3 regions of the Paenibacillus sanfengchensis genome follow, and region 1 is predicted to be linked to each of the others. Evidence: riboswitches for the same ligand, from Rfam matches in the RefSeq annotation. Region 1 holds a riboswitch; each other region holds the start of a gene.
The links. Region 1 has a riboswitch for cobalamin ahead of V4U84_RS15125 (anaerobic ribonucleoside triphosphate reductase). Riboswitches for the same ligand answer to the same signal wherever they lie in the genome.
Positions count from the first base shown of each region.

Region 2: linked by a shared signal. The riboswitch ahead of metE (5-methyltetrahydropteroyltriglutamate--homocysteine S-methyltransferase) and the one ahead of V4U84_RS15125 (anaerobic ribonucleoside triphosphate reductase) in region 1 are both predicted to bind cobalamin.
Region 3: linked by a shared signal. The riboswitch ahead of V4U84_RS07490 (ABC transporter substrate-binding protein) and the one ahead of V4U84_RS15125 (anaerobic ribonucleoside triphosphate reductase) in region 1 are both predicted to bind cobalamin.

Region 1 covers NZ_JBAGJC010000006.1:158,565-168,913, forward strand. Annotated here, with positions in the region: gene nrdE (class 1b ribonucleoside-diphosphate reductase subunit alpha) at 1-361, shown strand, start outside; gene nrdF (class 1b ribonucleoside-diphosphate reductase subunit beta) at 429-1,388, shown strand; gene V4U84_RS15110 (hypothetical protein) at 1,811-2,398, opposite strand; tRNA gene V4U84_RS15115 (tRNA-Thr) at 2,644-2,715, opposite strand; gene V4U84_RS15120 (MTH1187 family thiamine-binding protein) at 2,823-3,131, opposite strand; cobalamin riboswitch at 3,627-3,869, shown strand; gene V4U84_RS15125 (anaerobic ribonucleoside triphosphate reductase) at 4,102-6,042, shown strand; gene nrdG (anaerobic ribonucleoside-triphosphate reductase activating protein) at 6,039-6,569, shown strand; gene V4U84_RS15135 (ribonucleoside-diphosphate reductase subunit alpha) at 6,827-9,103, shown strand; gene V4U84_RS15140 (ribonucleotide-diphosphate reductase subunit beta) at 9,165-10,196, shown strand.
Region 2 covers NZ_JBAGJC010000001.1:136,705-147,053, reverse strand. Annotated here, with positions in the region: gene V4U84_RS00665 (hypothetical protein) at 1-233, opposite strand, end outside; gene V4U84_RS00660 (DUF2249 domain-containing protein) at 247-813, opposite strand; gene V4U84_RS00655 (multicopper oxidase domain-containing protein) at 909-1,892, opposite strand; gene V4U84_RS00650 (helix-turn-helix transcriptional regulator) at 2,198-2,560, shown strand; cobalamin riboswitch at 2,644-2,842, shown strand; gene metE (5-methyltetrahydropteroyltriglutamate--homocysteine S-methyltransferase) at 2,995-5,289, shown strand; gene V4U84_RS00640 (FMN-dependent NADH-azoreductase) at 5,400-6,026, shown strand; gene V4U84_RS00635 (metal-dependent hydrolase) at 6,169-6,669, shown strand; gene V4U84_RS00630 (putative RNA methyltransferase) at 6,647-7,537, opposite strand; gene V4U84_RS00625 (hypothetical protein) at 7,912-8,127, shown strand; gene V4U84_RS00620 (hypothetical protein) at 8,151-8,861, shown strand; gene V4U84_RS00615 (glutathionylspermidine synthase family protein) at 8,858-10,054, shown strand; gene V4U84_RS00610 (signal peptide protein) at 10,055-10,349, shown strand, end outside.
Region 3 covers NZ_JBAGJC010000003.1:274,988-285,336, reverse strand. Annotated here, with positions in the region: gene V4U84_RS07515 (MsnO8 family LLM class oxidoreductase) at 1-359, shown strand, start outside; gene V4U84_RS07510 (serine hydrolase domain-containing protein) at 636-2,195, opposite strand; gene V4U84_RS07505 (putative DNA modification/repair radical SAM protein) at 2,393-3,697, shown strand; gene V4U84_RS07500 (TIGR03915 family putative DNA repair protein) at 3,694-4,497, shown strand; gene V4U84_RS07495 (TRM11 family SAM-dependent methyltransferase) at 4,608-5,558, shown strand; cobalamin riboswitch at 5,683-5,888, shown strand; gene V4U84_RS07490 (ABC transporter substrate-binding protein) at 6,085-7,098, shown strand; gene V4U84_RS07485 (FecCD family ABC transporter permease) at 7,095-8,141, shown strand; gene V4U84_RS07480 (ABC transporter ATP-binding protein) at 8,138-8,932, shown strand; gene cobT (nicotinate-nucleotide--dimethylbenzimidazole phosphoribosyltransferase) at 9,026-10,126, shown strand; gene cobU (bifunctional adenosylcobinamide kinase/adenosylcobinamide-phosphate guanylyltransferase) at 10,123-10,349, shown strand, end outside.

The sequences.
Region 1 (10,349 bases):
CGCCAGCATTTCCTATATCCAAAATGCGACATCCAGCGTTATGCCTATCGTAGAGCAAGTTGAAACACGCACATACGCTAACTCCACAACCTATTATCCAATGCCTTACCTGCAAAAGGATAATATCTTCTTCTATAAGTCGGCGTATCAAATGGATCAATTCAAGGTCATAGATTTGATTGCAGAAATTCAACCTCACATAGACCAGGGAATTTCGACGGTTCTACATGTTAACAGTGATGTTACTACCCGACAGCTGGCACGTTGCTATCTGTATGCTGCACATAAAGGTTTAAAATCGCTGTACTATACGCGTACCAAAAAGCTGTCCGTGGAAGAATGCCTAACCTGCTCGGTCTAATACCTAAAGCAGTTGACTTATCGGTTAATTAGTTTCAGCTCTATCACAAAGAAGGGGAGATTATCCAATGCCAGGAATTCAAGCGGTCAATTGGAACCGCCCAGATGATGACTTCACGCTTATGTTTTGGAATCAAAATATAATGCAATTTTGGACAGATGATGAAATCCCTTTGTCCGACGACAAAATGACCTGGATGACACTCAGTAATCAAGAAAAAGAAGCTTATATGAAGGTGTTGGGCGGCTTAACTTTGCTTGATACCATCCAGGGTGGCGTAGGCATGCCGCAGATCTTGGAGCATGTGGACGGTTTGCAGCGCAAGGCTGTACTGGGGTTCATGGCCATGATGGAACAAATCCATGCTAAATCGTACAGCAGTATTTTTACAACTCTGGCTTCCACGGAAGAAATTGATAGTGTATTCCGCTGGGTGGAAGAAAATAAGCATCTCCAAACTAAAGCGCAAACGATTCAGCAATACTATAACAACATCAATACTAAAAAAGATCTTTATTTCGCCATGGCCTCATCTGTGTTGCTGGAAAGTTATTTGTTTTACAGCGGATTTTTCTACCCGCTCTATTTGGCGGGTCAAGGAAAACTTACATGCAGCGGAGAGATTATCGACCTAATATTGCGTGATGAAAGCATTCACGGTGTTTATGTCGGGGTATTGGCCCAGGAAATTTACTCTGAACTGAACGAGGAAGAACAACAGGAAGTGTACAACTCCCTGGTAACGTTACTGCATTTCTTGCACGATAATGAAGAGCAGTACACCGAGGAGATATATACTTCAATCAATTTAGTGGACGATGTTAAAGTTTTCTTGCGGTACAACGCTAACAAGGCAATGATGAACCTTGGTTTCGACCCCTTATTTGAAGATGAAGAAGTCAATCCGATAGTGTTCAACGGCATCAGTACCCATACTAAACAACATGATTTCTTCTCCAAGAAAGGCAATGGCTATGTCCGGGCTTTGAATGTAGAGCCTTTAACGGACGATGATTTCATTTTTTGAAATTCGTTTTGTATAGGTTGAACTAAAGAACTGGCGTTGGGCAAGAATGTGAACTGGTTTCGGAGATACGTTGCCAATATCCACAATGTCAATATAAAGCCCCACCGCCGGAGTCCACATCATTAACGGGAAAATCTCCTGTTAATGTACCGCTCTTGGCTCTTGGATCGGATTTAGCTGGAAAAGCTCCATCTATTTCGCGGCCCTATTGCCGATATACACAATTTCAGGCGAATTAGCGGGAGTTTTTCCAGCTAATTTCCCTCTGCAGCCGTATACGTACCAAATTAACGGGAAGAATTCCCTTTAATTCGAACCAAACCATTAGTTGCAGGTCAAGAGTGCGAAAGAACCCTCTCCGGTTAGTCACACAACCAAAAGAGCCCGCGCAGTTGCGGGCCCTTTCGGTTTGTGCGTCTAGTTTATTTCTTGCTCGCGTCGATCTTCTTCTGCAGCTCCGCGATTTGTGCGTTGGCTGCATTTATCTTCTCCCGGTACTTATCGATGAGATGCTGGCTTTCCGCAATGTTCGCTTCGATCGCTTCGACTCCGCCAGGTAATTTAACCTTGGCGGCTTCTTCGGCCTTGATCCGTTCTTCGTAACCCTTTATAGCTTCTTTTTCGGCATTAATTTTTACATTTAAGCCGTTAATTTCCTCTGTAAGCTTGTTTATTTGATTGGTCCATTTAGCCTCCGGAGTTAACGCACTCCCCTCTTGCGCAGGAGCCGGAGCCGTTGTGCCTCCTGTTCCTTCCAATACGATCGTCTTCCCCTTTACATCGAGCGAGGTCCCCGTAGCTTCCGCGATTGCCCGCACCGGAGCGTATGTAGAACCGTTGATAACCGCCGCTTCAGCGATCATCTTGCCGTCCTGCTCAACCGCATAGACTCCCGTTACCTTCGCGCCCATGATCGATTTAACTGCCGCGGCAAAAGTCGGAACTCCTCCGAAAAGCAGCGCACCAACAACCAAACCAGACACCGCGCCCGTTATGAAATTCTTCTTCATCAATAGCTCCCCTTTGGAAAATAATTCTACCTATACCTATTATCAGCCACGAAGGTTGATAGTTTCAAGTATTTAATCCGTAAGACAGTTCCCTCCGGAATGAATCCCATCATAAAGAGAACTTGAGAACTTGATAGGATTTTAAACCGTTAGAAGAATATTTGAAGTTTGTCTTTTCACGCAAAAAAAAAACGCGCCCCCCCCCGAAAACCTCGGAAGCCGCGCTGTGCTTGAGTTATGAAAGATGCTGGTGAAGGGAATTGAACCCCCGACCTACGCATTACGAGTGCGTTGCTCTACCCCTGAGCTACACCAGCAGAATCACTTGGTAAAGTGAAACAAAAATTATTATACTCCGTTTTAAAAATATTGCAAGGGCCAATGTCTGGTAATTAAACCAACCATTTGCTTGGCTGCAACAGGGTTAGGATGAACCGAGTTTATCCTGCACAGACCGCAGCTTCTGCTCCGAGGAGCTCTCTTTGTCCCGCCGGTCATCGATTTTAACCGAAGTGGAAACGCGCTGGGCCCCGGATTGAAACGGAGCCTCATGGATCGCCCGAATCGCCGTAAAAATTCGATCGAGCGGCCCCTCGATAATCGTACTCATCGAAGTCAGGGTGCATTGGACTCCTTCCTGCTTTTCAAGTACCCGCTGCAGCTCGGCAACATATGAACTCAGACTGGTGGAACCTGTACCGATCGGAATGACCGTAACTTCCGCGATCGCCATGTGACAACCTCCCGTTGTTCCGCTAACCGGATTTTTTATTTATTGTAACAAGTTCGGGACCCGGAATTCAATCGGTAAAGGTCGAAAGGTCCGTCGCTTGTGATAAAGACTCGCTCTGCGGTGGGCAATCGAACCTCCGATTTTATCTAACGCAAACTATAACCGCTATTTGCGCCAAAACGGCCGGTCTCCATTTTTATCGGACACAGTAGTGGCTATTATTTCCGTTACGCGTTAGTGCACCTCCACCCGAAACAACCCACCGCAAGCAGACAACGGACTCCCCTCCGCCCCCGCTTACTCCCCTCCCAAACTAGCAAACGCTTACCTCATCATCGCCACAATCTTGCCTCAAAATCTACTATTTTTTTTCGTCCCCGATTCCCCGCATCCTGATTGCTTTCGACTGTTTTTCAGCTGTTTTTCAAATTCAAATTCTGTTATCCGCCCGTTTACAAACACAATATATTGGGTTATTATGATACAACATCAACCAAATATAGTGTACAGACGGGTGAACCGGCACAAGCACGATGCCGGGGCTTAATAGGGAAGTGCGGTGCAAATCCGCTGCGGTCCCGCCACTGTAACCGGAAGCTTTATAGAGAGTGCGATCCCCCGGGTCTCACTAGCTATAGATCAGCATCCTCCGGCATATGCCACTGCAGACGCCATTGTCCGCGGGAAGGAGCCGGAAGGTCCGGAAGCCAGGAGACCTGCCCGTCTGGATGGCACCCGAGTAGCCCTGCGAGGTACAGGCCAAGGTGTCCGCTTGCCGCCATACATATAAGTCATTCTGGCGCGCCGCAAAGGCGACGTGCTGTTTTCAAAGAGCGCAACCGGGCATTTTCGACCTCTTTGGGGGTGGAAATGCTTTTTTATTTCTAATTGTGAATCGGAAGGAGATTTTATCATGGCACTGCTCAACCATTTCACTACAAATACAAATAAAGGTACCTCCAAGGAACAAATGCTGGATGAAGTTATTAATCTGGGCGAGGAAATCGTATCCAGCTCCAATTTGGAAGTCCTGCGCGAAAACGCCAATTTGAACGGGGAAAGCTTCTCGGGCAAAATGAGCAAGTTCGGCAGCGAATACGCCAAATGGTACGCCAACCATTTCGTGATGCCTGCGCGGCTCGTTCAAGCGATCCAAGATAATGTGGTCTATGTGCACGACCTCGATCAATACGCCATCGGCACGACGAACTGCATTTTTATCCCGTTTGCCAAACTGCTCCGTGAGGGCTTCAATACCGGCAACGGCAGTGTCAGACCGCCGAATTCGATCATGACGGCGATGGCGCTCGTCGCGATTATTTTCCAGTCGCAGCAAAACAGCCAATACGGCGGCGTCTCCGCCAACATGCTCGATTTTGACCTGGCCCCTTATGTGGCCAAGTCCTTCGCCAAATACTTCCGCAAAGGGCTGGATTATTTGGAAGAAGGCGATCCGGCCGCCGACCTCGGCGGTGAGGTGACCATGAGCCGCAGCGATCTCCGGGAGCGGTTCCCGAAATCTTTCCGATACGCGTTAAAAGAAACCGAAACCGAAACGCTCCAGGGCGCGGAAAGTCTGATCCACAATCTCAATACGATGTCGAGCCGCGCGGGCGGGCAAATCCCGTTCACCAGCATCAACTACGGCACCTGCACTTCGCCGGAAGGCCAGCTCGTTATCCGTTCGCTGCTGTCCGCGACAATGCGGGGACTCGGCAGCGGGGAGACGCCGATTTTTCCGATCCAAATCTTCAAGTGTAAACAGGGCATCAACCAGAATCCGGGCGAACCGAATTACGAGCTGTTCCTGATGGCGGCCGAATGCTCGGCCAAGCGGCTCTATCCGAACTTCGCCAATCTGGACGCACCGCTGAATCTGATGCATTACGATCCGCAGAATCCGGATACTGAATTCGCCACTATGGGCTGCCGCACGCGCGTGCTGAGCGACCGGTTCGGCCGGAACCGCCTGTCCGGCAAAGGTAATCTTTCCTTTAATACGCTGAATCTCGTCAAGCTCGGACTGGAGCACGGGATCGCGCTGGGCCGGCGGAAGGAAGCCGATGAGCGCGGATTCTACCGGGAGCTGGACCACTACCTGGACATTGCTCTGGAAGGCCTGCTGCACCGCTTCCAGATCCAGTCCGCCCAAAAAGCCAAAGCCTCGGACTTTATGATGCGTGAAGGGGTATGGGAAGGCGGCGAACAGCTCGGTCCGGATGACGCGGTCGGAGAACTGCTGAAGCACGGCAGCCTTTCCCTCGGCTTCATCGGTCTTGCGGAGTGCATGAAGGCGATGTACGGCAAGCACCATGGCGAGGATGAAGCGGTCTACAAAAAAGCTTACGATTTGATCGCCTACATGCGCGACTACTGCGACCGGATGAGTGAAGTTCACAACCTGAACATCACCCTGTTCGCCACCCCGGCGGAGGGGCTGTCCGGGAAGTTCACGAAACGCGACCGCGCCTTTTACGGTACTGTGCCGGGCGTTGTGGAACGCGAGTATTATACGAACTCCTTCCACATTCCGGTGTATTACAAACTCAGCGCCGCCAAAAAAATCGAGCTCGAAGCGCAGTTCCACGGCCTGTGCAACGCCGGAGCGATCTCCTATATCGAATTGAACGGCAACGCCCGCAGCAATCCGGCGGCGTTCCTGAAGATCGTCCAATACGCGCTTTCGCAGCAGGTCAGCTATTTCAGCATCAACCATCCGATCGACCGCTGCTCCGCCTGCGGTTTTGAAGGGATTATCGGCGCGAACTGCCCTTCCTGCGGCAGTCACGAGAACGATGTCCATATCCGCCGCCTGCGCCGCGTCACCGGCTATTTGACCGGCGACTTCCAAACCCGCTTTAACGCGGCCAAACAGGCGGAGGTCCGGGACCGGGTCAAGCACGACGCATGAACATCTGCGGCTACTACCCGGAATCCATCAATGAAGGCGAAGGCCTCCGCGCCGCCATCTTTATCAGCGGCTGCCGCCATTACTGCAAAGGCTGCTTCAGCGCAGCCACCTGGAACTTCAATTACGGCGAGCCGCTGACGCCCGAACGGGAGGCGGAGATCATCGCCGATATTGCAAACAACCCGCTGCTGAGCGGGGTAAGCCTTCTGGGCGGGGATCCGTTTTTCTCCGCGACGGAAGTCGGCGCGTTTGTCGACCGTCTCCGCGGGGAAGCCGGCCCGGTCCCGATCTGGATTTACAGCGGCTATACCTATGAGGAATTGACCTCGCCGGAGCACGCGGAGGCCGGGTCGCCCGAATTCCGCCTGCTGGAACGCTGCCAGGTGTTGGTAGACGGGCGCTTTGTCGAGGAACTGCGCGACCCCTCCCTGCTATACCGGGGCAGCTCGAACCAGAGACTGATCGACATTCCGCAAAGTCTTGCTTCCGGAAAAGCGGTGCTCTGGGAACCAACTTTCTCTTTCTAGCTTATTAAGTTTCTAGTATAATTTATGGTCTGTGATAATTTTTATAGACCTTTTCAAAATAGTGCCAACGGCGTCCTTTCCAGGGCGCCCCTTTTCTCCTGAATATTTTCAATTTTAGAATTAAAATTTGTAGATTTAATGCCTGACGGAGAGATCCGATCCGGGCAACAACCCATGCTCAGAAAGCGAGGAATTTACTCATGCCACTGCTCGTAAATAAACCCAACAACCGCCAGCTCGCGTTTGACAGCGAACGCCTGGGCGTCTACGCCGATCGCATTCTGCACGAACTACATACCTTGGACAAGGAGCGTCTTTTGCGCGGCGTCAACGCCAAACTGAGACGCGACGAAGTCACCGGCGAAGAAATCAGCAACGCGTTCACCATGTCGGCGCTCGAACTTGTGACAAAAGAAGAGCCGGAGTGGAAATTCGCAGCCGCCCGCGCGCTGCTGACCTCGCTCTACAAAAAAGCGGCCGTCAACCGCCGCTATAAAGCGTATCCGGAAGAGCCATACGGATCGTTCCATCACCTGATCGTCGAGCTGTGCAAAACCGGCATCTACCGCGAGGAGCTGTTGGAGTGCTACACCAAAGAGCAAATTGAGGAACTGGGCGAGACGATCGACCCGTCCCGCGACCTGCTGTTCGACTATATCGGACTGCTGACGTTGGCCGAGCGTTACCTGGCCACCGACTTCGAAGGCCGGACGATGGAACTTCCGCAGGAACGTTACATGATCATCGCCATGTACCTGATGCACCAAGAGCCTGCGGAAAAGCGCATGGAGCTCGTTAAAGAAGCTTACTGGGCCATGAGCAACATCTACATGACAGCCGCGACGCCGACGATGTCCAACGCGGGCAAAAAGGTCGCCGGCCAGCTGTCCAGCTGCTTTATCGACACCGTCGACGATTCGCTGGAAGGCATCTTCGATTCCAACACCGACGTGGCCCGGCTCAGCAAAATGGGCGGCGGTATCGGCGTCTACCTGGGCAAGGTGCGGGCCCGCGGCTCCGACATCCGCGGTCATAAAAACACCAGTTCCGGCGTCATCCCCTGGATTCGCCAGCTGAACAACACCGCCGTCAGCGTCGATCAGCTCGGTACGCGCAAGGGCGCGATCGCGGTCTATCTCGACGTTTTCCATAAAGATATTCTCGCTTTCCTCGACCTCAAGCTGAACAACGGGGATGAGCGGATGCGCGCCCATGACGTGTTCCACGGCGTTTGCCTGCCCGATCTGTTCATGGAAATGGTCGAAGAGCGCGGCGAATGGAATTTGTTCTGTCCGCATGAAGTGAAGAAGACGATGGGCTGGAAAGATGAGAACGGCCGTGCACTCGGCCTGGAGGATTTCTACGACGAAGAGTTCGGCAAAGGCTCGTTCCGCGAAAAATACGAGGAGGCCGTCAACCATCCGACGCTTCCGCGAATCACGATGCCTGCGATCGATATCATGAAGCGCATTATGAAGTCCCAGCTCGAAACGGGCACGCCGTATATGTTCTACCGCGACACCGTCAACCGCGCCAACCCGAACCGGGCGCACGGCATGATCTATTCGTCCAACCTGTGCACGGAGATCATGCAGAACCAGACGCCGACCGTGGTGGAAAAAGAAGAGCTGATCACGAAAGACGGACAAACGCGGATCATCGTCTCCAAAATCCCGGGCGATTTCGTCGTATGTAACCTGAATTCGATCCACCTGGCCCGTGCCGTGCCGGCCGGCGTCCTGGAGCGCCTGGTACCGATCCAGACGCGGATGCTCGACAACGTCATCGACATCAACAACATTGAAGTGCTGCAAGCGCAGTACACCAACAGCCAATACCGCGCGATCGGCCTCGGCACCTTCGGGCTCCATCACTTGCTGGCTCTGGAAGGCATCCGTTGGGAATCCGACGAAGCTGTGGCTTACAACGATGCCCTTTACGAAAAAATCAACTACCTGCTGGTCAAATCCAGCATGGAGCTCGCCAAGGAAAAAGGGCGCTATCCGAAGTTCGCCGGCTCCGATTGGGAAAACGGCAAGTACTTTTCCTATCGCGGCTATACCGACGGCTCCCGCGAAGGCAAGTTCGTAACGACTGAGCAATGGAAGGAACTGGCCGAGCTGGTCCGCGAAAACGGCGTGCGCAACGCCTGGATGTTCGCGATCGCGCCGAACGGTTCGACCTCGATCATCGCCGGCTCCACGGCCAGCATCGATCCGCTGTATGAGCTGCTCTCGTACGAAGAGAAGACGACGTACAAAATCGCCAACCCGGCGCCGGATCTGTCCGAAAAGACGATCTGGTACTACAAGACGGCGTTCCTGGTCGACCAGCACGCGTCGATCAACATGGCTTCCGCCCGCCAGCGCCACGTGGACCAGGGGCAAAGCTTCAACTTCTACGTTCGCCCGGACATCAAGGCGAGCGAATTCCTGGACCTGCACCTGCACGCCTGGAAAGCCGGCCTGAAATCGACGTACTATGTGCGCAGCCGCGCCCTGACGATCGAGGAATGCGAGTCCTGCGCTTCATAAGAAGCGCGGGAAGCGAAGCCGGCCCGGGCGGTTTTCAAAATAATCAAGGAGATGAAAATCCATGCAACTGCAAACGATTTTTAACACGGAGGCGCCGAACAAATCCACGCGCATCATCGGCGGGGAATGCTCGGGGATACTCAACTGGAACGATATCCGCATGCCGCACATGTATAAATTGTATAAAGTCCTGCTCCTGAACCACTGGATCGCGGACGAAATTCCGATGAACAAGGATGCCCAGCAATTCGTGGGGCTCGATCCGGAGGAACAGCGCACGTTCAAAATCAATATCTCTCTGCTCGCCGTCCTGGACTCGATGCAGACGATGTTCGTCGGCGATGTGAAGCGGTACTTTACCGACTCCTCGCTGGAGGCGATCTCGGCGATTATCGGCCAGCAGGAAGTCGTGCACAACCAGTCGTACTCCTACGTGCTCTCCTCCATCGTATCCGAGCAGGAGCAGAAGGAGATTTTCGAATACTGGAAGCATGATCCGGTTCTGCTTGAACGGAACAAGTTTATTTCCGATATCTATCAAAACTTCCGCGACGAACCGACGCCGCAGTCGTTCTTCCAAGCGCTCGTGGCCGACCTGATTCTTGAAGGCATCTTCTTCTACAGTACGTTCGCCTTCTTCTACAATCTGGCCCGCGACCAGAAGATGATGGGCACGAGCCAAATGATCTCGTACATTCAACGCGACGAGAACCAGCACTGCTATTTCTTTGCCGAAGTGTTCAAACAGCTGCTGACCGACTATCCGGAGCTGAACACCAAGGAAAACATAGACTACGTTTACCGCACGATCGACCGTGCCGTGCAGCTTGAAACCAACTGGGCGCATTATACCCTGAAAGAAGTTCGCGGCATCGACCTGAACGAACTGTCCGACTACATCAAATACATCGCCAACAAACGCCTCACCCTGATGGGCCTGGAAAAAGGCTACGCAGGTGTGGACGTCAACTGCATGCCTTGGATCAAGCCGTTCTCGGACGAAGCGCTGAACGCGACCAAAACGGACTTTTTCGAAGCCAAGTCCCGCAACTACGGGAAGGTCGGCGACGACAACGGGTTTGACGACCTGTAAAGCGGGCGGGAGTGCCCCGGACGGCCGAGATGGTGCGGCCAGCCAGGCGTCGTCATGCAGAGCTGCCTGGGCCTGGGCCTAGGCGAAAAAAAGAGCGCCGGGGCTGCCAGGGGGTGGTGCCGCTGGTGCGGAACTTCGCGGGGCCATGCGGAG
Region 2 (10,349 bases), on a different contig from region 1:
TCGCTAAAAACGATCGATTGCAGAATGACATGGATCAGCTGGTATACCGCCCCCATGGCAAGCATGGTGGCCCAACCGAGAACAAAAATATGCGTTTGAAACCATCCGGCCGGTCCGCGTATTCCGTCTCCCAGCCAGCCGGTCAGTGACAAGAGGGACGTAGCATGAAAAAGGATGAACCCGAAGATGGCGGTTGCGATGAAGAGGAAGGGAAGACGGGATACGCTCGACATGGTACTTGCCTCCTTACGCCTTGATGATATACACTTTGGCGGTTCCGTCCGTCTGTTCTTCCACCGTAAAGGTGCAGCCTAATGTGTTCAGTTCCTCGATCAAGAATACGGGCACCCGGTCATTATGAATATGGACCTCGTCCCCCGGGCGGCATTTGCCCAAGGCGGCCAGGGTGCGGACCATCGGTTGCGGCGGCTCCAGGCCGCGATTGTCCAGCTCTATCGTTTTGCGCTTGGCCTGGTCATCCGGCTCATCCGTCGGCAAATCCGCCGGACAGGAGGCTGCGGCTGGCGTCTGCGCCGCTCCGGGCTTCGGCGCATCCAGCCAATCCTTATTTTTTTTGCTGACAAACGTAGTAATCCAGTGATCTTTGTCTTCCTGCTGTTCGGATTTGCCGACAAAGCCTTTCATTTTGAGCAGCCCCAGAAGGGGAGTGGGTTTAAAAGTGGCATGCAGAACGAGAATATCGTCCTGTCCCAGCGTTTTAACGGTATCCATGATGATTTGGAACGGCTCCAGCTTGTTTCGCAGCTGCTCCCTTACATCCAGTTCAACTACTTTAGCTTCATTTCGGTTCATATCAATTCACCTCGATCTCATTATAAAAGTCCGGCAGGATAACCTTGTGATTTCTATCACATTGGTTTTGAATTAAAATCGTTGATTTTTGCGGACTAATGCGCCATGGCGGGTTCGTTCGTATCTTTGCCGTCCGCGGTTACCCGCAAGATCGCGGTTGCGCCTTTGGAGGCATGCTTCAATTGATGGCTTAAAATGGGGTAATCGCCTTCCTCCTCCACGGTAAACTCGACGACCGCCGAGCCGCCCGCGGGAATGAGCACCGTTTGCAGGCCATACATCCCGTTCTTGGGGTGCCCGTTCATATAGACAATATCAAACGTGGCGCCGACGACATGAAACGAGGAAACCTCGTTCGGTCCGGAGTTGGAGACGTACAGTCGGACCCGGTCGCCGACCTTGGCCAGCAGCGGATGATTTTTCAAGGAAAAATCATCTCCGTTGAACACCACATATTCCGGTTCCTCATGCAGAAAAGCCTCTTCGTCATGCTCCCTGTACCATTCGCTTTGGACGAGCGTATATTCCTTATCGATCAGCGAATCCGTCGCATAACCGTTTTTCGGCTCCACGATGATAAGGCCATGCATTCCGTTAGCGACGTGCATCAGAACGGGGCTTGTGCCGCAGTGGTACATAAACACCCCCGGCGTCGCCGCAGTATAGGTGAAGCTGCCCTTTTCATTCGGCATCACATCGATAAATTTCTTGCTGGGAGCCGCATGCACCGCGTGAAAATCCATCGAGTGGGGCATATTGGGGTCCAAATTCGACAAAGTGAACTGCAGCATATCCCCCTCTTTGACCCGGAGGACGGGACCCGGAACAGTGCCGTTGAAGGTCCAGGCGTTATATTCGACGCCTTCGGAAATCTCCACATTCGATACTTGGGCGGTGAGTTCGATATGAACGACCTGACCGTCGCGGCGGACCACCGGCTCGACCGGAGGCTGATCGAGAGTCTTTGCTTCCTGGGCGGGTTCGGCCTCTCGAACGGGCTGAGCGGAACCCGAAAACCAAACGGTCAACAGCACGAGGAGACTGGCCAGGACGAAAAAAGCGGGCTTTAGAAACTTCATGGATCGATTCCTCCTCTTATCCGATAAGTCAAGGGTACAAGGGAATTGAACACTCAATTGTGATATAAATCACATAAGTAAAAATAGTTCATTTGGCTACGACCAAAACCTTAATTATGCAATTTCAATATATGAAAAATTCACAATAGAAAAAGCATTTTGCGCGTACCCAGATCCTCACAATTTTAAGTTAAGACCACCGTATCTTGTTCTTTTACCAATCCAGTAAAACAGGGGAAGATGGTCCGGTTGTACAAATTTTAGACTTCAGTTATATTGATCTATAAGAAACAGGGGGGACGGCTATGGCATTTATGCTTGCGCAGCGGGCTTATCTGAAGCTATTTCTGATCACGAAAGTGGAACAGCGCAGGGGTTACGGCTATCAAATGCTGGAGGAATTGAAAGAAGAGTTCAAGCCGTTCGGCTACGTACCGCCGCAGAGCGAAATCTACCGGGCCCTCCACGAACTGGTGCAGGAAGGGATTCTATACAGGACCAAGCATTTGAAAGGCAATGACCCCAGCGTCGATTTTCAAGAGATCGTGCTGTACCATTTTACCGACGATGGAGCGGAAAAAGCCAAACTCTACAAAAAGCAGGTCAAAGCGGATCTTGACCGCTGCATCGGCATGCTGAACAAAGCGGTAGCGGATAACTTTAATTAATTTTAGTTGAAACTAGTAGATCCCGATAAGATTACTGTTGAATTATCCGGCGACATCCGTTAGTATTGAGTTCATACTTAAAACTGCATAATGTGGGAAGAGGTGCTTCAGCCGCGGCTGAAGCTTAAAAGGGAAGTCCGGTGAAACGCCGGCGCGGTCCCGCCACTGTAACGGAGGAGCCGTCATGCGAGAAATGGCCACTGATGTCGAAAGACACTGGGAAGGCAGCGTGATCGGCGATGACTCCGAAGCCAGGAGACCTGCCTTTTCCGGCAACACTGCTGTACCTACGGGAGATAGGGAGGTGTTAGAGATTCGATCCATCGGACAATTATACGAAGGTCTTCTTTAGCATTGCCTAAAGAGGGCCTTTTTGATTTCTTGCCGCATTTATTGCTATTTTCGAAAGACATATGTTGAGGAGGCTTATAATTATGGGTAAAATATCGAGCGGAAATTTGGGTTTCCCCAGAATCGGCAAACAGCGGGAATGGAAAAAAGCGATCGAAGCGTACTGGAGCGGAAAATTGGAGGAGGCGGAGCTTCACCGCCAGTTAGCCGAAATTCGCAGCGAACATTGGAAATTGCAAAAGGGGAAAGGGATCGATTGGATTCCGGTGGGGGATTTTTCCTACTATGATCAGGTTTTGGATACGGCCGTAATGTTCGGACTTGTGCCCGAACGCTTTGAATACAGCGGCGGACCTGTTCCGCTCGAAACATACTACGCGGTGGCCAGAGGCAGCAAAACCGCTGCTGCCAGCGAAATGACCAAATGGTTTAACACGAACTACCATTACATCGTCCCCGAGCTGGGAAACAGGGAGCCGGAGCTTACGGCGAATCTCCCGCTCCAAGCCTACCGTGAAGCCAAAGAGAAGCTGGGAATCGCCGGCAAGCCGGTCGTTCTCGGATTATATTCTTTTCTGAAGCTGTCCAAAGGCGCGTCCGGAAGTCTTCGGGAATGGAGCCAAAAGCTTTTGCCTTTGTACGTCACCGTTTTGCGCGAACTGGACCAGGAAGGTGCGGCATGGATTCAAGTCGATGAACCGGCGCTCGTTACTTTCGTATCGGATGAGGATTTGGCGCTGCTTCAGGAAATCTATAGTGCGATTTCGGCAGAGCTGCCGCAAGCCGGGATCTTGCTGCAAACGTATTTCGATGCCGTCGAACGGTACGAGGAGATTATTGCACTGCCGGTTCGCGGGATTGGCCTGGATTTCGTGCATGGGCGGGAAGGCAACTTGCAAGCCCTTCGGCAACACGGTTTCCCGGCCGGCAAGACGTTGGCTGCGGGAGTGGTGGACGGCCGCAACATTTGGCGGTCCGATCTGCCCGCGGTCCAGGATTTCATCGGCGAGATTGCGGGGCTGCTGTCTGCGGATTCCGATCTGATTGTCCAGCCTTCCTGCAGCCTGCTGCATGTGCCGGTTTCGGCCCAGGGAGAGGAGGGATTGCCGGAGGTGCTCAAGGATGCCCTGGCCTTCGCGGAAGAGAAGCTGGATGAAGTCGCGGCGTTGCATCAGGCGCTGCAAGGCGAAACCCCGGCCCTGCTGGCGGAAAGCCGTCAGGCCCTGGAACGCTTGAACGCGGACCCGTCGCGCAGCCGCAAAAACGTCCAGGAGGCGGTTCGAAGCATCGCGGAGCAGCCTTCCGAACGGATTAGTCCGTTTGAGGTACGTCGGGGGGAGCAGCAGCGCGTGTGGAACCTGCCGCTTCTTCCGACAACGACGATCGGAAGCTTTCCGCAAACCGCCGAAGTTCGTGCGGCCCGTCAAAAATGGCGCAAAGGCGAATGGACGGCCGAACGGTATGACGAATTCATTCGCGAAGAGATCCGCACCTGGATCGACATCCAGGAGGAAATCGGCCTGGACGTGCTGGTTCACGGCGAATTTGAGCGGACGGATATGGTTGAGTTTTTCGGGGAAAAGCTGCCTGGCTTTGCGTTCACCAAAGGAGGATGGGTCCAATCGTACGGCACCCGCTGCGTGAAGCCTCCGCTCATTTATGGCGACGTGGAATTCGATCGCCCGATGACGGTGAAGGAGACGGCTTTTGCCCAGTCCTTGACGAAGAAACCGGTCAAAGGCATGTTGACGGGTCCGGTGACGGTATTAAATTGGTCGTTTGTCCGCAGCGACTTGCCGCGGGAGACTGTAACCTACCAAATCGCCTTGGCGCTGCGTAAAGAAGTAGAGGCGTTGGAAGAAGCGGGCATAACGATGATTCAGGTTGACGAGCCTGCGCTGCGGGAAGGGTTCCCGCTAAAGCCGGCTGACCGTGAGGCCTATATCGATTGGGCGGTCAAGGCCTTCAAAATCACGACATCCTCGGTCCGTGACACTACGCAAATTCATACGCATATGTGTTATTGCGAGTTCCACGACATGATCGATGCGATTCGGGATCTGGATGCCGACGTGATCTCGATCGAGACGTCACGCAGCCACGGGGAGCTGATCCAGAGCTTCGAGGAGAATACGTATCCGCTCGGCATCGGGCTCGGCGTGTATGATATCCACAGTCCGCGGGTGCCTGCCGAAGAGGAAATGATGGCGATGGTCCGCAGGGCGCTGCAAGTCCTCGATCCGGAGCTGTTCTGGATCAATCCGGACTGCGGACTGAAAACCCGCGGGCGGGAAGAAACCGTCGCCGCTCTAAAAAATATGGTTTCGGCCGCCAAGCGCAGCCGGGAAGCGATCGGTTCGTCCGTTTCCGCCAAATAAATAGGGTTTGGCAAACAACATTTGACATAGTGGATATTCCTTTGTTACTATACTAAATATAGTACGAGAATATTAGTTAGCTAAAATAAACTTTTTGGAGGAAAACCGCTATGTCACATGTTTTGTTTATTAAAGCCAATAACCGCCCGGTCGAGCAATCGGCAACGGTCAAGCTGTATGAAAGCTTCCTGAAAACGTACAGAGAAACTCATCCCGATGATCTGATCACCGAGCTGAATCTGTTCGAAGCCGAGCTCCCTTACTACGATAACGATATGCTGAACGGACTGTTCAAGCTGGGCAAAGGGTTGTCGGTTACGCCGGAAGAGCAAAAAGCGGCCGATCTGGCAAACACATACCTGGATCAGTTTTTGAACGCCGATAAAGTCGTTTTCGCTTTCCCGCTGTGGAACTTTACGATTCCGGCGCAACTACTGACCTACCTGTTCTATTTGAATCAAGCGGGCAAAACGTTTAAATACACGGAGCAAGGGCCGGTTGGCCTGATTGGCGACAAGAAGGTTGCCCTGCTGCAGGCGCGCGGCGGCGTTTATTCCGAAGGTCCGGCGGCGGCCGCCGAAATGTCGATGAAGTACATGCTGACCACGCTGGGCTTCTGGGGCATTCAAAACCCGGAAACCGTGATTGTGGAAGGGCATAATCAATTCCCGGATCGCGCGGAGTCCATTATTCAGGACGGCGTGAAACGTGCGGCTGATCTGGCTGCCAAATTCTAATTTCTATACATTGAAAAGGCCTGTCCGACCGAGATTTTGATCTCGGCGGATAGGCCTTTTTTAAATTTGGACGAGACAATGCGATCATATGTTTGGTATAATCCGTTTTACAATCATGGATAAGCTTGGAGGAACTTGTTGTATGCTGCAAAAAACCCATAGTCTTGCCGGTCTGCTCGCCGCCGAAGGTGTGCTGGTCTATTATCATCAGCCGCTGTTGAGCTGGGAGAGCGCGGCGGCGCTGACGATCGGCTGTCTTGCCGGACCGCTGGCCGATATCGACAAGAAAGGATCGACGATGGCCAAGCTGCTGCTGCCTTTGTCCTGGATTCTTCAATTGACGAAGATCAAACACAGGACGCTGACGCACTCGCTTCTGTTCATTTTGGCGCTGGGCAGCCTTTTGTCCGCTTTGCCTGCGTTATTTTTCTGGACTCTTATTCTTGCTTATGCTTCCCACACTTTGATCGACATGTTCAATGACCAGGGCGTGGCGCTATTATGGCCTTGGCACCGGAAATTTCGGCTTGTGCCCAAATTCCTGGCGATTGAGACGGGATCTTTCGCCGAAGGCGTATTCCGTTTGCTGCTCGGAGCGGCGGTTCTGATCTACCCGATTCTCAGCTACGCTTCCGTCCTATGAGCAGGATGAAATCGACGGTTACCATGAGCTGAGCCAGATGGGCGGCTATTCGGCGAGCTTCGGAATCCGCGCCCCAGGACAACGGGGTCATGGCGATCAGGTGTCCAAGCAGAGGTTGTTGAACCTCCCGTTGATACGTCAAACGGGGGGAGTCCTCCAGCCGGAAGCCGTGTTGCATGCGTTGCCGGGTTTCCGCCGCTACGCCGGTTTCCTTGCGGCTGCCCGGATGGAGAAGTTCCCTGAGCTCCCGAAGATAGTCGGGGCCGGGAATCACTTTAACCAGCAGGCCGTCCTTGGACAGAATCCGATGAAATTCCCCATAATTGGAAGGGGAGAGGATGTTGAGGATTCCGTCGAAGCTGTGGTCGGAGAGCGGGCTTTTTGTTAAATCGGCCACGAACCAGGAAAGCCGGCTATGCCGCTTGGCGGCAAGCGCGATGCCTTCTTTGGAGATGTCCAGTCCGACTCCGTCAACCTGGCGGCTGCTAAAGGCGGTAATCCGCTCGGCGATGGCAGCCAAATGCGAGCCTTCCCCGCAGCCGGCGTCGAGAAGCGGTAGGCTCCGGCGTTCGGACGGCAGGGCCCCGAGGAGTTTTGCCGAGATACGCTCGGTTAACGGAGCAAACCATCCGCTGCGGCAAACCTCGGTCCGCGATGTGAACAAGGCGGTTCCGTATTTGCTTTCTATAGGTTTGTGCAAAAAGTTCACATAACCTTGTTTGGATATATCAAAGGTATGCCTTTGTTGACAGATCATACTTTTTCCGCCGGCGACTTGAAGCGGCCCCTGACAGAACGGGCAGCGGAAAAGCGAAACTTGGCGGGAGAGCCGTCTGGCGGCTAACTCCAGTTTATTCGATGGACTCATGTATACACCTCATTCATTCATTTATCCCAATGAAAAAGGCATAGACAAACAAACCAGGCATCAATTTACAAAAATACCCAGTTGTTCGACCATGCCTTCATTAACGATAACGAATGAATTGAATAATCATGACAGAGCCCCTTGTCTTCATCATATGGAGGAAATTAACCTCCTCAAAAATTATATCACGGACCTGAGAAATAATCTCCTTGGCAAGCCCTCCCAATTTGACTATGATGAAAAAGGGCTTTCGCCCATTAGCGCGCGATGTAAGTTTTGGGGATCGTGTCAGGTCCTGAAACCATCCGGCATGATTTTCGTAACATAACATAGTTTAACGAAAGGAATTTAACGAAAGGAAAGGGGAACTGTGTATGGAAAACAACATGAGTGTCAAAATGTTCGAGAAAATGGCTGACGGCCAGATTCAGCAAATCGACGAGCGAGTTTGGACTCCGGTTATGATTACCGCCTTGGAGCATGCGAATTATATCGTGGTTGGCGGCAGGGAGTTTGAAGCCGTCGAGGGACGGCTGAATGTCGATGAAGGAAAACTGGAACTTTTGCTGGTTCCGATCCGAAACGAGTAGGCTTTTGAAAGGAGGAATTCGTTTTGGCAGAAGACAAAAAAAAGACAGGGGAAACCGGCGAATCGAAGCTTTTTGCGCCGGACGGCAAACCGCTGCGCGTCTTATCGACATCGCTTGGGATCGCGCTTTTGGCCAATGCGTTTCTCGCTCCAGCGGGTACCGCTGAGGCAACCGGAACGGGGAGCGGCGCTGAACCGAAGCTCGTGGCCTGGTCGACCGAGGAAGTCAAAGCGTACTTTGACAAGAATGTCGACTGGAATCTTCCGATTCCGTTCGAGAAGGAGGAAGAGCAGCAGACGCAGGCGGGCACAGGCGATAACGGTTCCGGCGGAACAACGATCGTAAACAATTATGGAGGATATGGAACCGGGTTCGGCTGGGACGATATGCTCCTTTATCACCTGCTGTTTAACAGCGGGTCCAATTACTCGTCAAGCGGTTGGCACAAGAAACATGGAGGCTATTACGCGGGAACTTCGACACCTTACAAACCGCGCACTTATTCCAGCGGGACCTTCCAGAACAAGCCCGTAGCCGGTTCGGTGGTCCCTCCGAAAACGTCGACCTCGACGAAGGGATCGATCGTACGGCGTTCGACCTCTTCGAGCCCGGGTGGAATCGGCGGCAAATCCAGCGGCCTCGGCTCATCTTCCAGTTCGAAATCAAGCAGTAGCAGCTCCATATCGGGATCCTCCAGCAGATCAAGCTCCGGCAAAGGATTTTTTGGCGGATGACCGACAGGGTGTTTGAAGTAGCGGGCGTGCCGGATCCCGATCGGGCCGGACGGGTGAAACAGCTTTACGAGCTTGGCTTTACCTGGGCGGATTTGGAGGACGAAGCTTACTGGATCGACCAGATCGTATGGATGAAGCAATCCGCTTATGATGAACTGCTGCATGCCTCCCGCATGCTCTGGATGATCCTTGATAAAACGGTCAGATATGTGCACCGCAGACCGGATCTTTACGAGCTCCTGGGCATCCCGCCTTTGTTGTGGGAGATGCTTGACGGAGAGCTCCTTGCGGAACCCGGATTAATCAGCAGGTATGCTAGATTCGATTTTGCCGTGTCCCAGGATGGCAGTATCCGGCTGTTGGAGCTGAATGCGGATACGCCGACCGGCTATGTGGAGGCTTCAATTGCCACGCCTTGGGTGCTGGAACAGGCCGGTCACTCCTCTCCGAACGCGGGAATGAAAGACCAGGTAGCGGCGGCATGGGCCGTGGAGCAACCGGAAAGCGCGGCGTGCGTCGACTATGGCAGCCACCTGGAGGACTCCGGAACGATCGAGGCCTTGGTTCGGCACAGCGGAAGAACGATGACTTGTGAGGATTGTCTGGAATTATGGTTTGATAACTGCTACCTAAAGAATAAGGACGGGAAAGTAATAAACCGTCTGTTCGCTTTATATCCCAAAGAATGGATGGCGGTGGACGACGCCGGGGAAGCGATGGCCTATGCGATCGAATCGGGCCGGTTGACCTTGTTTAACCCGCCGCACAGCTTGCTGCTCCAATCCAAGGGCTTGCTTGCCGCGGTCTGGGGGCTCTACGAGCTGGGGCTGCTCTTTGACGAAGCCGAGCGCAAAGCCATCGAGGCTTATATGCTGCCAACATACAACAAGCCGGTATTCTCCGGAAACTTCGTATCCAAATCGATGTTTGGGCGCGAGGGCGGTTCCGTACGTATGTTTGACGAAGGCGGGCATTTGGAGATTGAGGACGAAGAAGGGTTTGACAGCAGCGTGCTGTTTCCTTCGGTCTATCAGAAGCGGACGGAGCTCGCCAGGATTGAGACAGCGGTAGGAGAATTGCATTTGTTGACCGGCATGTTTGTAATTAATGGCACTCCTTGCGGTTTGCTTGGCCGTGCAGGCGGTCCTATTACGGGTAATGCCAGTCATTTTATTGCGATAGGAGTGAAATAAATGAGAATCAAGCGTTTGCTGGGATGGGTCCTGGCCGGATGTATGTCCCTGGTTCTGCTCAGCGCCTGCGGAGCGCAATCCAGCGTCTTCCATACGGATTCGGGTGCCGATGCCGCTTTGACTGAGGCCCGTGTCCCTTGGGATTATCGGATTCAGGAAGGGACTGTCGGAGATCTGGTGGGCAGCGATATGACAATACTCCCCGACAACGAGCTGCTGCCGAACGACAATAACTACGGAACAGGGGATAAAGTCTGGATTCTGCAGTTTATGGATGCCGAACTGACAACGGATG
Region 3 (10,349 bases), on a different contig from region 1:
GCCAGTTTATGAGCGAAAGCGACGGAATCGAAACGCTGCGCGTTTATCGGAAGGCGTTTCGACCCTCCGTTTTACGGGCGGAGCCGGAAACGATCGTCGCGGTTCAAGCGATCTGCGCCCCCACCGAACGCGAGGCCCGCGCGATGGCGGACCTGATCGAGGCCGAGCTGGCTGCCCGGGGCGGACAGCTTCCCCGGCAGCGGTTGGCCGGTACGCCCGAGCAATTGGCTGAACAGCTGTTCCAACTCCAGCGGTTGTACGGGAATGAGGAATTTTTGATCGTGACGGCCGCTCCGGACTATGAGACCAGGCTCAATTCGTACCGCCTCCTGTCCGGATGCGGCTTCCATATTGATTGAAGCCGCATCCGGACAGGAGATAGGGGCGTTTTGCGGCGCTATTTTGTCGAATTTGGCTGGAGGTATGGAGTAGCAGTTTAAGGGCTTTATTTTGGAAAAAACGGGCCAAACCCTGATTTCGGAGCCCGCAACAGGGGAGAATAAGGCCCTTTTTGACTGCTATTATTCTCGCGGAGCCGAATCGGACCGCAATAGCGCCCCTAAAAGCCGCTAATGCGGGCGGCTAGGCGTGATTCCGGCGGGTTTGATGCAACGTCAGTGCGCTAATAGGCCGCATTAGTCTTGTTTTGCTTTTTTTGCGGGCAGCTTCGGGAAAAATCCGAAAATGAGCAGGCCGGCAAGCCAGGCGGAAACGGCGAGGACGATGAATTTCAGCCCGCTCTGCAGCCCGATGACGCTCCAGCGGTAGGCCCCAAGGTAAAGCAGAGTGCCTGGAACCAATATAACAATCAAACGGATCGTTAGTCGTACAAAAGGCGGCTTGGGGTGATTGAACACAAATAATCTGCGCCCGCTGCGAATGCGCCAGGCGGCAAGCAGAAGATAAACCGCCAGCGCGGCTGTGAGGCCATAGGCGCCCCATTGATGGAGGGAGCTCGTTTGCGCCAGCGCGGTCGCTCCTTCCGGCAGAGCCCCGGTTTCAAACCGGATCCAGGCATGATACAAATCCTGCCGCAGGTCGATGCCGTTCTCGCTATTGGTCAGGATGACCAGGCCGTTTTGAGACTCCGGGATAAAGCCATAGAAGGCGTGCCAACCTCGATTGTCCCCCGGGTGGTACAAGAGGGTGGTACCGTCCGGCAGGCTGCGTGAAAAAATACCGAGCCCGTTCTCGCCCAGTACCGGTTTCTGCATTTCCCGCACCAGACCGGGACTTACAACATCGTGCCCCAAGGGGGTTCCTCCGCTTTTCGAGGTGTCCAGGCTTGCCTGCATGAGCTTCATCAAGTCCTCGGCCGTGGTCGTTAGCCCTGCGGCAGCCCGCTCGGCGAACCGGAAGGCCGGCAGCTCCTGTCCGAAATAACCGTAAGCTTTGGTTAAGAACGGTCTGTCCTCCTCTTCTTGCCCGAAGCTGCTGGAATCCATCCCCAGCGGGTGAAGCACCCGATTTTTCATATAGTCCTCGAACGGCTGCCCCGAAACCTCCTCAATCACCATCTGAAGGATCGTGTACCCCGCCCCCGAATATGCCGCTTCTTTGCCGGGAGCTAAGGCGAATTTCACGGGATCGTTGAACAGGCCGGCTCCGGCGAGAGATTGCTCGGGCGCAGGGAGCTTCCGGCCCGGCTCGACGCCCATATAACCGGGATGCGGAGCAAGCCCCGCGGTATGGCTTAACAGACGCCGGAGGGTCACTTCCTCCGAAACGACTTTCGCACCTGGAATCGTCCGGTTTCCGAGATGCTTGCTGACCGGGTCATCCAATGATAATTTTCCCTCCTCCGCCAGCTTTAAAATCCCCCAGGCGGTAACGCTTTTGGAAATGGATCCCGCTTGAAAACGCGATTTTTCGTCCAGCTTCCGGCCGGCCGTTTTGTCCGCGAATCCGTACTGTAGGGCATAGGCGGTGTTGCCATGCTCAAGCACGCCGATCGAGACTCCGGGAACACCGTATTTTTTTTGCAGCAAAGGAACCTGTTCATCCAAGTAACGCTTGAATTCCGACACATCGCCCTTCTTCTCCGCGTGCCCCGAACGTTCGGGGTTCGATGTTGCCGATATGGCCGATACGGCGCCTGCCGCAGGGAAACAGGCGTATATGCCGGCGGTGATTATTAGAACCGGCAGCAAAGTTTTTGGGATGATTTTACCGGCCAGGCCCGATTTCTTCTTCATTCGTAATTCAACTCCTCTTCGATTCAATCGCTTTATACAGCTTTTTAGTATAGGCGGGGCTCCGTTTTGTTCCCATCGATTTCCCTTAATCGGTTCTAAAAGGAATCTTACATTTTCATTACAAGAAAATGGGGTTTTTTGTATTTACAAGAACAGATGTTCGTATTATAATGATGATCAAAAGGGAGGATCGTTTTATGGATGTATTGGAGAAGCTTGCGATCTTGACGGATTCCGCCAAATACGATGTTTCCTGTTCCTCCAGCGGGAGTGAGAGGTCCGGGCAAAGCGGAAAGCAGGGGAACACCGTTGCCTCGGGCATCTGCCACAGCTTTGCCGCCGATGGGCGCTGCATCTCTTTGTTGAAGGTTCTGATGACAAACAGCTGCATTTTCGATTGCAAATACTGCGTAAACCGCCGCTCCCACGACACCCGCAGAGCTATGTTCACACCGGAAGAGCTTGCGGAGCTTACGATGAATTTTTACCGCCGTAACTATATTGAAGGTTTATTCTTAAGCTCGGGGATCATGAGGAATCCGGATTATACTACGGAACGATTAATCCGGGTATTGGAACTGCTGCGGAATCAATACGGGTTCTCGGGATATATTCATGTGAAGGCTATCCCTGGAGCGGATCCGGCGCTGATTTCCAGGCTGGGACTGCTCGCCGACAGGATGAGCGTAAACATTGAGCTTCCGTCCCAAGCCAGCTTACGGCAGCTTGCGCCGGATAAGAGCAAGGAGACGATACTCCGGCCGATGTCGGCGATCCGGGAGGGCATCCGCGAGAACAGCACCGATTTGGTAAAGTTTCGGCATGCGCCGAAATTCGTGCCGGGGGGCCAGAGCACCCAGTTGATCGTGGGGGCAACGCCGGACAGCGATTTGAAGATTTTGACTCTGACCGAGGCGTTGTATCGCAAATACGAGCTGAAGCGGGTGTACTATTCCGCTTACACGCCGGTGATGGAGCATTCGCTGCTCCCGGCGCTGGACAGTAAACCGCCGCTTCTGCGGGAGCATCGGCTCTACCAGGCTGACTGGCTGCTGCGGTTTTACGGATTCGAAGCCCATGAACTGCTGGATGAAAGAACTCCGAATTTCAATCCGTTTATGGACCCCAAGTGCCATTGGGCCGTAAATCATATCGATCGATTCCCCGTGGAGATCAATCAAGCACCGTATGAAACGTTGCTCCGGGTTCCAGGGATCGGCGTGCGGAGCGCCAAGGCGATCGTTGCGGCGCGGCGGGCGGGAAAACTGGACTTCGCGGGATTGAAGAAGCTCGGGGTAGTACTGAAGAGAGCCCAATATTTCATCACATGCTCCGGCAGACGTCTTGAGGGATTGAAAGTGAAGGAGAGCACAATCTTAAGATCGCTGCTGTCCCAAAAGGAAATCTCCTTATATTTACCCCAGCCCCAGGTGGAACAGCTTAAGCTGTTTAGCGACGAAGAACTCGCGGCAGGCAGGGTGGCGGAAGTGGCTGCAACATGAACTGGGCTCGCCAATCGGCGTACATTTATGATGGCAGCTTTGACGGCTTTCTTAGCTGTGTGTTTGAAAGCTTTGACCGCAAGGAAGAAGCGGTGGATATCCGGCCGAGTGAAGATAATCTGTATGTTCTGTTCGATGCCGTATGGGTGGAGACCGATCCGGTAAAGGCGGCCAGAGTTTACAAGGGAATCGGTGTCAAAATCTGTCCGGCGGCGCAGGAACTGATCCGTAACGGCTTCCTGACATGCATGTCCGATAAGGAACTGCTGCTGTACCGTTTTTTGCGGCTTGGCTTTCAATATGGACGTACGGTCATGGATATGCTGACGGAAGATACGGTGCATCGGCTCCATAAGGCGGTGAAACATTTAAGGACGGAGAGCCATGCATATATGGGATTCGTCCGGTTTGCGGTATATGGCGATGTTCTGGTCGCCGTTATTGAACCGAAGAATCAGGTGCTGCCGCTGCTGGCGCCCCATTTTTGCGATAGATACCGGGGTGAATCGTTTCTGATTTACGACAAGACGCATAGACAAGTATTGATGCAGCGGCAGGATGGTCCACCTGCTGATCGAGTGGGACTATTTTGCATGGAGGAGCTTATATTGCCCGAGCCGGACGACGAGGAGAAGTCCTACCGGAGGCTGTGGAAGCAGTTCTATGATACGGTGGCGGTCCGGGAAAGAAGCAATCCCCGGGCCCGGCTTTCCCATATGCCCAAACGTTATTGGACCCAGTTAACCGAGATGCAGCAGAGCGATCCTTCTCCAGGCCCCTTCCCGAAACGTCTTCGTTAAGCCCCGTTCTTCTGCTACAATGGTTCAGTGAATGCTTAGAATACCTAAGTCTTTTGCTTGACCGAAAACGATCGGCTCTAAGCGAGGCAAAGTAAGAAGGAGACGGGAACGTGGACTTGAACGAGAAGCCCGATAGCTATATCTACCCCTACGCGTGTCATGAGAACGAGAGCGAACTATGCAGGCTTGAGCTTCACAGTTTGTTCGGATATGCCCCCAGAGCTCATTTTTTTATGGAAAGCGGAACTGCCATCGGAGCAAATCGGAGCCCTTTTATTTCCATGGAAATGAAAGTATTGGGAAGGTGCGGCTCCCTCGAGGGGATTCTCACTCTTGCGGAGAAGATCGACTTAAAGGGAAAGACTTTTAAAGTGAAATATATTAAAAACGGAGTCCCTCGCAGCTATGAGGACCAGCGTCAGTTGGAGAGAACAGTGGGAGCCCGGATCCGGGGCAGGGCGGAGATGCGGCAGCCGGATATCCTGTTCGGTCTTTTACACGACGGGGAATCATGGAGGCTAGGAGTCTGTCATCCCACGGACCCTATTTGGCAGAGACACAAACATAAGCCCCGGAATTATTCGACAGGGCTTTCCGCGGCTATGGCCCGGAGCCTGGTTAATATCGCGGTCCCTGCCACGGCCGGAATACGGGCGATCGATCCCTGCTGCGGGATGGGCAACGTTCTGATCGAAGCCCTTTCCATGGGGATCGAGATTGTGGGACGGGATCTTAATCCGCTCGCTATTCGCGGAGCGAGGGTAAATCTGGCTCATTTCGGGTACCGGCACGAAGAACTTGTCAGTATCGGTGATATGAATGAAATTGACGGGCATTTTGACGCGGCGATTTTAGATATGCCTTACAATTTATGCTCCGTTCTTCCCCTGGAAGAGAAGCGGGCGATGCTATCAAGCCTGCGCCGGTTCAGCGACATTTCGGTGGTCGTATCCACGGAAGAGCTGGAACCCGAGTTGGAGCGGGCGGGTTTTCAAATTCAGGGCTTCGCCAAAGTAACGAAGGGGGCTTTTGTGCGAAGCATCTGGGTATGCCATAGCTGATTGGGGGCTTATCACGAGCCAGCTGAATACTTGGACGAACCGCACAGCGGAGCCGCTCTTTCGTATTGTAAGTTTACGGCTTTTCCCCTATAATCCAAAAGAGATAGATCGCCTGGATTCAAGCGAATAAGAAGTACCCGTCGGTCCCGAAGCCCGCTTGTTTTGCGAGCCCAGGGTTAAAAGGGAAGCCGGTGAAAGTCCGGCACGGTCCCGCCACTGTATACAGGGACGCGCCCATGCATGCCACTGTCTTACGCCACAGTACGACGGGAAGGCGGGCGTTCGTCGGTACCTGGAAGTCAGGAGACCTGCCCACGGGAATGTTAGACGGTCCTTCGAGGAAAGGATGACGTTCTGCTTAGAGGACGGACCCGAGCGTTCCGGCACAGGAACATGACGGCTCCGCTATAACTTTGTAGACGTAACCCATCCGCAGGATGGGTTTTTCTTCATGAAGAGACATCAAGTTTCGCTTTATGTCAGGCAGACCAGTCAAGAACTACAGAACACAGAAGGAGCGAAAGAGATGAAAAAGTGGACCAAGATCTGGGGGATCTGGCTTCTGGCCATTCTGTTGCTCGTCACCGCAGGCTGCGGGGCGAACGGTAAAAATGCCGCGGAGAACGGCAATGGCGGACAAGCTCAGCAGCAACAGGAAACGCCAAAGGATACGTCGAACGCAGCGGACCAAGAGAGTCCGAAAACGACTTATCCGCTTACGGTAAAAGACGGGTACGGCAGCGAATTTACGTTCGAATCGGCGCCGCAGCGCATCGTGTCTCTGGCACCGTCGGAAACCGAAGGGCTGTTCGCTTTGGGGCTGGACGAGCAGATTGTCGGCGTTTCCGACAATGACGATTATCCGGAAGCCGTAAAAGACAAGCCGAGAATGGGCGGCTTCCAGGTTAATGTGGAAGCGGTCGTTGCGGCTCAGCCGGATCTGGTGCTGGCGGGGAACCTGGTTGGCGAGGATACGGTGAAGAGTCTGACGGATCTCGGTTTGAAAGTGTTACGTTCCAACGCGAAAACGATGGAAGAGGTCATGGCGAACATCCGGTTGGTCGGGCAAATTACGGACCGTCAGAAGGAAGCCGGCGAGGTAACCGGCCAAATGCAGGCCGAACTGGATAAGGTAAAAGAAGCGGTGGGCAAGCTGCCGGCCGATCAGAAGAAAAAGGTCTATATCGAGTTCTCGCCAGGATGGACGGTCGGTAAGGGCGAATTTATGGATGAAATGATTACGCTGGCCGGCGGGGAAAATGTCGCTTCCGATATTACCGGCTGGAGCGAAATCAACGAGGAAAACATTATTAAGGCGAATCCGGATGTTATTCTTTACGCCAAAAGCGTCGTTGACGAGAACAACCGGACGCTCGCCGACATCATCAAGAGCCGTGGAGGCTGGGATAAGATCACCGCGATTAAGGAAGGTCGCATTATCGGATTGGACGACAATTTGTTGAGCCGACCCGGTCCGCGCGTGACCAAAGGGCTTATTGATGTGGCGAACGCGATTTATCCGGATTTGATTAAGCCGTGAGGACCAAACTGGCAGGCTACGGATTTATAGGCCTCGGGCTGCTGATTCTTACCCTGCTGGTCTGTGTGGGATTCGGCTCCGTCAAAATGCCGATCCTCGAGATCGCGAAGATCCTGCTTCATCGTCTTCCGGGCATCGGCCATTGGATCGAGCCGACCTGGAATACGGCTTCGGAGCAGATCGTCATGCAAGTCCGGCTGCCCCGCGTGCTCCTCGGCCTGCTGGTCGGGGCGTCCCTGGCGGTTGCGGGTGCGGCGTTTCAGGGCGTGCTGCGCAATCCGCTTGCCGAGCCGTTTACCCTCGGGGTTTCCTCCGGTTCGGCTGTGGGCGCGGCGGTATTGATTTTTTTCGGGTGGCAGTTTTCGATCATCGGGGTGTTTACCCTCCCGGTCGTCGCTTTTCTGACCGGGGCGGCTACGCTATGGATCGTCATGTGGCTGGCCCGGGAGAACGGCAAAATCCCGATCGAAAATCTGATCCTGTCAGGTGTGGTCATGCAGTCCTTCCTGGGTGCCGTCGTCTCGTTCCTGACGGCGATGTCCAAGGAGATCGTGAACCAGATCATGTACTGGACCATGGGGAGCTTGAGTCTGCGGGGATGGTCCTATACGGCCATCCTGCTTCCGTATCTGGCGCTGGGAGGTTTGTTTCTCTGGAGCAGGGCGCGCTCGTTGAACCTGTTTGCCTTGGGGGAGCGGGAAGCGGCCCATTCCGGGCTAAACGTGGAATCGACCAAGCTGATCATTCTCCTCGTCGCTACGCTAATGACGGCTGCGGCGGTTTCCGTATCGGGGGTCATCGGGTTTGTCGGCCTCGTCGTGCCGCACATGATCCGGTTGATCACCGGACCCGACTATCGCCTGATTATCCCGCTCTCTGCGATCGGAGGCGGTATTTTCATGATGTGGAGCGATTTGGCGGCCCGTTCGTTGCTTGCGCCCACGGAAATCCCGCTCGGGATCGTAACGGCTTTTGTCGGAGCGCCGTTTTTTGCTTATCTGCTGTATCGTAAAAAAAGCGCAAGGGAGAAGGAGCTGTCATGATCCAGGTTAAGAAGGTCACCAAGTGCTACGGGAAATTCAAAGCCTTGCAGGACATTGACTGGAGCATTGCCCCGGGGGAGTTTTGGGGCGTGATCGGCCCGAACGGCAGCGGGAAAAGCACCCTGCTCAGCTTGCTTTCCGGCGTCGAAGCGCCCGATCGGGGGGAGATCTCCTTGGCCGGGCGCTCTTTGTCCTCCTACGGCCGAAAAGATCTGTCCCGGAAGCTGGCCGTGCTGCAGCAGGACGGGCTTCCTCCTATCGCATATACGGTCCGTGAAGTTATAGAGATGGGCCGGTTTGCCTTTCAGGATTGGCGTGGCCGGGAAAAACAGGGCGGCGCGGAGGATTTGCTTGAACGGATCATGAGGAGATTGGAGCTGGCCGATCTGGCGCATCGGCCGCTCAGCAGTCTGAGCGGCGGGCAAAGGCAGCGGGCCGCTCTCGCCAAAGTGATGGCCCAGCAGCCGGAGGTCGTTTTACTCGATGAGCCCACGACCTACCTGGATATCCGTTATCAAATGCAATTTATGGATCTCATCGCCGGTTGGCAGCGGGAAGAGGGCTTGACGGTTGTGTCCGTCATGCACGATTTGAACCTGGCCTCGCTTTACTGCGACCACCTGCTCGTGCTTAGCGGCGGGCGCATTTCCGGTCAAGGAACTCCGGCCGACATTCTCGTGCCCGAAACCTTGGAAAACGTGTTTCATGTGAAGTCTTACAGCATTCCTCATCCCGATTCGGGGTCTCCCCAACTGCTGCTCCGGAAAGCGCAAGACTTCATGCCGCAATGAACGGTGGAGTGAAATCAATGCGCCGTTGACGTCATAGGGATAGGCATTGATTTAGGATTGAATTTATGGTTATTCAAGGGAGGAATTTTTCCGATGGTTCGAAGCGTAATGGATATAGCCCGTTCGATTTCAGCACTGGATTTAAAGGCGTCTGCCGCAGCCCAGGCTCATTTGGACAGTTTGACCAAGCCCCCCGGTAGTTTGGGCAAGCTGGAATGGCTCGCGATAAAGCTGGCGGGCATCACAGGGCAAGTGACCCCTGCCTTCCCGAACCGCGCCGTCGTCGTCATGGCTGCCGATCACGGCGTATGTGCGGAGGGCATCAGCGCGTTTCCCGCCGAGGTCACTCCGCAGATGGTGGCGAATTTCCTCGCTGGCGGAGCCGCGGTCAATGTGCTTGCCCGACAGGCCGGCGCGGAATTCATGTGCGTGGATATCGGCGTGAACGCCGATCTGGAGCATCCGGACCTGATCGCTAACAAAGTCCGGTACGGCACCGGTAACATCGCTATCGGTCCGGCGATGAGCCGGGAGGAGGCCGAGGCGGCGATCCTCGTCGGCGCCGAAATCGTGGAGCAGGCGGTTGCGCGAGGCATTGGGTGCTTCGTAACCGGGGAGATGGGCATCGGCAACACGACGGCCAGCGCGGCGTTGATGAGCGCATTTACCGGTGTTCCCCCACAGGACACCGTCGGCCGGGGCACCGGGATCAGCGAGGAACGTTGGCTGCATAAAGTGCGCGTGGTCGAACGCGCTCTGGAATGTAACCATCCCGATTCCGCCGATCCGGTCGGAACGCTCGCTAAACTGGGCGGCTTGGAAATCGCCGGCTTGACCGGCGTCATTTTGGGCGCCGCCGCAAACCGCTGTCCCGTGGTCATCGACGGCTTTATTTCCAGCGCTGCGGCGCTGGCGGCACAGCGGATCGCGCCGGAATCGGCCGGGTATATGATCGCTTCGCACGTCTCTCAGGAGCAAGGGCACGCCCAACTGTTAAATATCCTCGGGCTTGAACCGATGCTCCAGTTGGATATGCGTCTGGGAGAAGGAACCGGCGGTGTCTTGGCGCTTCATTTGCTGGACGCGGCCTGCCGGATTATGTCCGAAATGGCCACCTTCGAGAGCGCGGGAATTTCTTCCGCCAACGAGGAAGTACAAGAAGGAACCTCCGCAGCCGGGGAGAGCGGGTTATGATCGTGACGGTGACGGGAGGAGCCCGCAGCGGAAAAAGTTCGTTCGCCGAACGTTGGTGCATGAAGCATGCTCCGTCGGGATGGTATGTGGCAACCGCGCAGGCCTTTGACGAGGAGATGCGCTTGCGGATCGGTCGCCACCGCCTTCAGCGCGAGGACAGCCGCTACCCCTGGACAACGTTGGAGGAACCGCTTCGGCTCGCCGGGCTGCTGAAAGAACTGCC